Chlorobaculum parvum NCIB 8327: one gene and its partner. The protein of the gene in region 1 interacts with the protein of each later gene in a pairwise test. Links are inferred from orthologs where the notes say so. Each region holds a gene or a part of one and is shown on either strand. Other genes may lie near its edges.

The links. Proteins that work in one complex are often made in the same cells at the same time.
Region 2: the proteins of cysE (region 1) and cysK interact in binary tests that used the Escherichia coli proteins (3 or more experiments, as listed by UniProt). The link is inferred for Chlorobaculum parvum NCIB 8327 from one-to-one orthologs.

What each region holds. Positions count from the first base shown.
Region 1 is NC_011027.1:1,469,605-1,473,089, forward strand. The notes cover bases 258-3,145. They hold cysE (serine O-acetyltransferase), read right to left. Parts: upstream 2,169-3,145; coding sequence 1,347-2,168; downstream 258-1,346. Other genes in these bases: CPAR_RS11165 (endonuclease/exonuclease/phosphatase family protein), read left to right, coding at 258-1,236; CPAR_RS06880 (6-pyruvoyl trahydropterin synthase family protein), read left to right, coding at 2,462-2,890; CPAR_RS06885 (hypothetical protein), read left to right, coding at 3,135-3,145. Also shown: CPAR_RS06865 (CAP domain-containing protein), read left to right, coding at 1-56; more of CPAR_RS11165, read left to right, coding at 172-257; more of CPAR_RS06885, read left to right, coding at 3,146-3,485.
Region 2 is NC_011027.1:717,707-720,996, forward strand. What follows is about bases 1-2,991. They hold cysK (cysteine synthase A), read right to left. Parts: upstream 1,967-2,991; coding sequence 1,034-1,966; downstream 1-1,033. Other genes in these bases: CPAR_RS03420 (thiazole synthase), read right to left, coding at 1-543; thiS (sulfur carrier protein ThiS), read right to left, coding at 587-790; CPAR_RS03435 (trans-sulfuration enzyme family protein), read right to left, coding at 1,979-2,991. Also shown: more of CPAR_RS03435, read right to left, coding at 2,992-3,121.

The DNA.
Region 1 (3,485 bases):
CGCATTCAAGATTGTCGAAAAACGTGAGGTCATACTTTGAACCTGAACATCGATAGCTATCAAGCAGATCTCGTCCCCTAAGCCGCTAACGTCAAAAACATCCCGATCGTCAGCATGTACGATAGATGACATAACCAACGGTTTTACAACAATATCCGGAGGCCCCTGATCATGTCAGCAATCAACGTCGCGTTCTGGAACGTTCAGAACCTGTTTGACACCACAGCATCAACCATCGCAACCGATCTCGACTTCACGCCCGAAGAGGGATGGACGGAAGAGGTGTTTAACATCAAGGTTGACAATATCGCGAACATCATCAAACAGATGCATGGCGGCGCAGGCCCAGACCTGCTGGGCTTGTGCGAGGTCGAAAATAAAGAGGTGGTGAATTACCTGCTGGAAAAGATCGGTCGTAATGACTATCGTCTGGCCCATGTCGAGGCGCCCGACATCCGAGGCATCGACTGCTCGCTCATCTACTCGGCAAAGGTCTTCAACGACCCGCCAGTGGAAGATATGAAGGGCCATCTGGTGAACTTCCGCTTTCCGACGCGCGACATCTTTCAGGTTCGACTGACGCTCAAGGCAACTGGGGCAGAACTAAATGTCTTCGTGAACCATTGGCCCTCTCGCCGTCAGGGGCAGTACCAATCGGAGCCGCACCGCATCACCGTAGCAGAGCGTTGTGGCCAGCTCGTGAACGATGTGCTGAAACTCAGCCGGCAGGAGTACGCCGAGGTTCACGATGCTGCCGGTGAGCTTGAAAAGCTGAACGCACGCTGGAACCGCAATGTACTGCTGATGGGCGATTTCAACGATGACCCGTTCTGCCGCAGCATCACCGACTATCTGCTGGCGTCAAAAGATCTCGACAAGGTCGAAGAAGTAGTAAAAGCCTCGTCGAACCACGAGATTCCTGCCATCAGCACCTACATAAAACGCCAGCCAGCGCTGTTCAACCTCTCGTGGCCGCTGCTCGCCCAACCGGATACGGGGACAATCTTTTTCAGCAGCGACTCGGCAAATACGATGAACCTGTTCGACCAGTTCATGGTGTCACGCGGGCTCTGTTACGGCGAGTCAGGCCTGAAGACGAGGCCGGAGTCGATGCGGATATTCACCACGCCGGAAATGGCTCCAGGCAACAAGCAAAGACCCAAGGCATTCGATAAAAAGACAAAAAAGGGATTCAGCGACCACTTTCCGATCGAGATGACCATCGATATTCTGTAAAAGCTGAAAAACAATGGTCTGAAGTGGCGAACCACTGATTTCTGATGACACACAAAGGGCGGACACGCAGGTCCGCCCTTACATTTTCTCGATTGTCACAACTCACCCACTCACAAGCACGAGTGATGGGTGCCTGTCTGCTTGTGTTTTTCCGGAAACACGAGGCGTTGGTTCATATCGAGTGACGGTTCAGGCACTTCAGTGCGGCCCACGATGTGCGCAGGCACGCCGGCGACCGTGTAGTGCGGCGGCACATCGTCGAGCACCACGCTGCCGGCACCGATTTTAGCGCCTTCACCGATTTTGATGTTGCCGAGAATCTTGGCGCCAGCACCAATCATCACCGACTTTCCGACCTTGGGATGGCGGTCGCCGCCCTCCTTGCCGGTGCCGCCGAGCGTCACTTCGTGCAGAATCGACACGTTATCTTCAACAACGGCGGTCTCGCCGATGACGAGGCTGGTGGCGTGGTCGAGCAAAATGCCTTTGCCGATCTTTGCCGCCGGGTGAATATCGACAGCGAACACCTCCGACATGCGATTCTGCAGGAAATAGGCCAGCGATTTGCGGCCGTTCTGCCACAGCCAGTGCGCCAACCGGTAAGACTGGAGCGCCTGATAGCCTTTGAGAAAAAGCATGATCTCGAAATAGTTCACCGCTGCCGGGTCGCGCTCCTGCGTGGCCACCATGTCACAGGCAGCGCACCGGACAGACTCCGGATTCTGACGGTAAAAATCCTCGAAAATCCCCTCCAGTACCGGCGGAGGAAAGTGCTTCGAGCCGAGCTTCACGGAAAGCAACATCGCCAGCGCTGGAGCAAACTCGTCGTACCGCAGAATGTGCTGTTCAAGAAACAGCCGTATCTCCGGCTCACGCTCGCACTCAAGACGCGCCTCTTCCCGGATCAACGACCAGATATCCTGTACACTCATAATCACCTTCCCTATGGCTTGTGGCAGCGAGCCGAAACTGCCCGCCGTATGATGCTATAAAGTCCTGCCGGTCTCTTAAAGGTTTCCTGTCGATGTATGCGACAAACTCCGCCTCCTGCAAACACCTGATAAAACCAGCTGGCCAAATGTACGCAAAACGCTGCAAACCATCCACCTGCCCCTTGCCACACCACGCATCAGGTCGTCTGAACGAACGGAAAATGCTCCATGTTTTCTGAAAAATTTTACGTACACTTGCCTACAGCTCCATGAATACGACACCGCGCGACACCATGCTTATCTCAAGGAAAATCGAGATCGACTACGGCCACACCCTTCCCAACAGCTTCACCTTCTGCAACCAGCTGCACGGCCACCGCGGCGTGATTGTTGCAAGCGTCGAAGGCCCGGTCATCAATCGCGACGGCGATGCCGAACAGGGCATGGTGATGGATTTCAAGTTCCTGCGCGAAATCATGGACAAGCAGATTCATGACGTGCTCGATCACGGTTTTGCGGTCTGGAAAGAGGATAAGGAAGACCTCGAATTCATCCTCAAGCGCAACACCCGCGTGCTGGTCACCGACGAGCCCCCCACCGCCGAATACCTCGCCAAATGGGCCTTCAACCAGATCAGCGACAAGCTCCCCGAAGGCGTGACACTCAAAAACCTCCGCTGGTACGAAACACCAAACAATTGGGCAGACTTCACCGGCGAGTGACCCCCGATATCGTCTCGAATCGGAACACCGATTGTCTGGCCAACCAATGTCCTACCTTTTAGCAAAAACCTTGCTAACCTGCTGATTTAGAATCATTTCTGAGAGGTCGCAAAAGATTCACAAATCTCCTTTGCACCTTAATAAGCTGACCAGCCATCGGTGTTGAGCCTTTAACAAAGGGTAAAAAAACATTACTTTTTACGTGTTTCCCTTTATCTATTCACCGAAAGAAAAGGAGAGAGCCGTGGATAACCAGCACCAGAATTCGGCGAGCCCTCAAAAACGGCAATATATCGTCGTTGTGCATGGCATGGGCGAGCAGAAAACCAATGTCACGGCCCCTCCGGTTGTAGAGCGTTTCGGTGAAGCTCGCCACAGAGAACCCGTCTCTCCAGATTCAAAAAAACAGTGGTTTCAACGCAGCTCATCCTCCGAAACCCCGACCTATAATTTTATCATACCGGCCAATCTCTCGGAACAAACCGTTCGCAATGACGGAATCGGTCACGGCTGGGCAGAATTCGAGGGGATTTCCGTATCGCAGGATTCCAACCCGCAGGAATTCAACGGAGCGATTTCCACTGACCCCAACGGC
Region 2 (3,290 bases), 750 kb from region 1 along the record:
CACCGGAATAGAACTTTCGCGGATGATGAGCTGCACCATCGCCGAGGTCGAGAGCCCCTGCCCGCTGCCGATGGCCGAGCCGAGCGGCATCACCGAGCTGCATCCCACCTCTTCGAGCCGCTTGGCCAGCACCGGATCGGCGGGGATGTAAGGCATGACGATAAACTCCTCGGCTGCAAGGATTTTGCATGCCTCGTAAGTTTCGATCGGATCGGGCATCAGGTGGTGCGGATTCGGGTGAATCTCCACCTTGATGAACGGGCTGCCGGAGAGTTCGCGTGAAATGTGCGCCGCCTTGACGGCTTCTTTCGCCGTCGCTGCACCGGAGGTGTTGGGCATCAGCGTGAGGCCCTCGATTTCCGAGAGCGGGCCGAACAGATCGTCCTCTGCCTGCTCGCGGTTGAAGCGCCGCAGGGCGACCGTGACGAGCTGCGAGCCCGACGCGCGGACGGCCTCGATCATCGCCGAAACGCTGCTGAACTTGCCGGTGCCGAGAATCAGGCGGGATGAGAAGGTGTATGAGCCTAAACGAAGTGCATTCATGAAATCAGACTGAAAACAAATGGGATGGATTTGAGGACGGCCATCAGCCGCCGCCAGCGAAAACGAGGATTTCTACCTGGTCGTTATCCTGCAACATGACCGATGCGCGTTCATCCGCGCGGACGATGTTCTCGTTGACCACGACAGCCACCTTTTGCAATGCTGCGCACTCCAGCTTCAGCAGGTCGGCAACCGACGAGCCGGAGGGGAATTCGCGCTTTTCGCCGTTCAACGTGATGCGGATCATGGAGATAACGGGGGTCAGAAAATCCTGAAAAACTTAAAGATAATCAAAGAAACAAGAGCACAAAGATACACGTTCCCCGCCGGTCTCAAAATGGCGGATAGGGTTGATGGTGGGTGTTTTTCTCTTCCGGAATCGGGGAGGGGGCTCCTCACTAACCCCGGCTTGAAAGCCGGGGTAATGTGAATATAAGAGCTTCAAATGTCCGTCGGGTTAAAACCCGACTGAATTACAAGAGCGGTTTTTTCAAGCCTCGATGCCCTCGAAAAGCACCGTGCTGAGGTAGCGTTCGCCGGTGCTTGGAATGATGGCGACGATGGTCTTGCCTCGTGATTCCGGTCGTCGGCCTACCTCGATGGCTGCGTGAACCGCCGCGCCGGAGGAGATGCCGCAGAGGATACCCTCGCTTGCGGCCAGTGACCGCGCGGTCGAGATTGCGTCGTCGTCCGTCACCGTTACCACCTCGTCGATCAGTGACTGGTCGAGCACTTCGGGCACGAAGCCTGCTCCGATGCCCTGGATTTTGTGCGGGCCTGCCGCACCGCCGGAGAGCACTGGCGAGCCAGTCGGTTCGACGGCGATTGAGCGGAATCCAGGCTTGAGCGGTTTGATGAAGCGCGAGGTTCCGGTGATGGTTCCGCCAGTGCCGACGCCCGCCACGAGCATGTCAATCCGGCCTTCGGTGGCGTTCCAGAGCTCAGGGCCGGTGGTTGCCTGGTGGATTCTCGGGTTTGCGGGGTTGCGGAACTGACCGGGGTTGAAGCTGTTCTTTTCGGTTTCGACGATCCGCGCTGCCTCTTCAATCGCCCCCTTCATTCCCTGTGCGCCAGGGGTGAGCACCAGCTCCGCGCCGAGGTAGCGCAGCAGTTTGCGCCGTTCGACGCTCATGGTTTCGGGCATGGTGAGCAGCAGCTTGTAGCCGCGTTGGGCGCACACGAACGCCAGCGCGATGCCGGTGTTGCCGCTGGTCGGCTCGACGATGAGCGTCCGGGCGTCGATTTTGCCTTCCGCTTCGGCGGCCTCGATCATCGCCCTACCGATCCTGTCCTTGACGCTGCCGAGCGGATTGAAGAATTCGAGCTTGAGCAGCACGTCGGCTTCGAGCCCTTCGGCAAGCCGATTGAGCCGCACCAGGGGTGTGCCTCCGATTGTGCTGGTGATATTCGGGATGATAGCCATAGTCGTGAAAAATCAGATGGTTGCGAGAGCTTGCAGAAGATCCTGTTCAAGATCTTCCGCATTTTCGAGGCCGACCGACAGCCGCACGAGGTCGTCGGTACAGGCGCGGCGGTCACGCTCCTCCTGCGAGAGTGGCCCGAAGGTCATGCGTGCAGGGGAGGCGACGAGCGACTCCACGCCACCGAGGCTGTCGGCGATGACGAAGAGCTTCAGCGAGTTGAGCAGCTTGCTTGTTGCCGGAAGTCCACCTTTCAGCGCGATGGTTACCATACCACCGAAGCCGCTCATCTGGCTTTTCGCCAGCTCGTGCTGTGGGTGGGACGGCAGGCCGGGGTAGATGACGCGGCTCACCGCCGGATGCGCTTCGAGCGCCCGCGCCAGATGCAGGGCGCTTTTCTGGTGCTCCTCCATCCGGATTTTGAGCGTCTTCAGGCCGCGCAGTACCAGCCAGCAATCCCACGGTCCGGGCACCGCACCTGCCGCGCCTTGGTAGTTGCGAATCGTCTCGTGCAGCTCGTCGTCCGAGGTGACTACTGCGCCACCGATGACGTCGCTATGGCCGCCGAGATATTTGGTGGTGCTGTGCACCACGATGTGCGCGCCGAGGTCGAGCGGGCGCTGGAAATACGGACTTGCGAAGGTGTTGTCCACGGCGAGGATGATGCCGCGCTCGCGTGCCAGATTGGACAGCGCCCGAATGTTGGTGAGTTGCAGCAGCGGATTGGAGGGCGACTCGATCCAGATCAGCCGTGTCTCCGGGCGGATGCACTCGGCAAAGCTTTCGACCGCTTCGTTCGCCGCGTAGGTGGTTTCAACGCCCCACGGCCGCAAAAGCTGCTCGAAAATGCGGTAGCTGCCGCCGTAGACATCCATGCCCGACACGACGTGGTCACCCGGTTTGAGCACCTGCACGGCGGCCATCATCGCCGCCACGCCCGAGGCGAACGCCACACCGTGTTTGCCGTTTTCAAGCAGCGCGAGAGTGGATTCGAGTGCCGTGCGCGTCGGGTTGCCGATTCGTGAATAGAAATAGTCGTTGCGCTCTTCAAGCGACGGACGTCCGAAGGTCGAGGTCTGGAAAATCGGTACGCTCACCGAGCCTGTTTTCGGATCGGGACTTTGCCCGTCATGAATAGCGATGGTTTCGAAGTGCATAGCGAGTGTTACGGACAGTTACGCATCAAATTGTAGATCACATACCAAAAGACAAGGTAACGAGAATCACCGTTTCTGTCACGTGTTTTCCACTTGTGCTTGGCCTGTAATTTTTGGCGCTGGCGAGCGGAGGTTTCGCTGAAAAAAATGCAGGCTCCAGGCCGGGTTG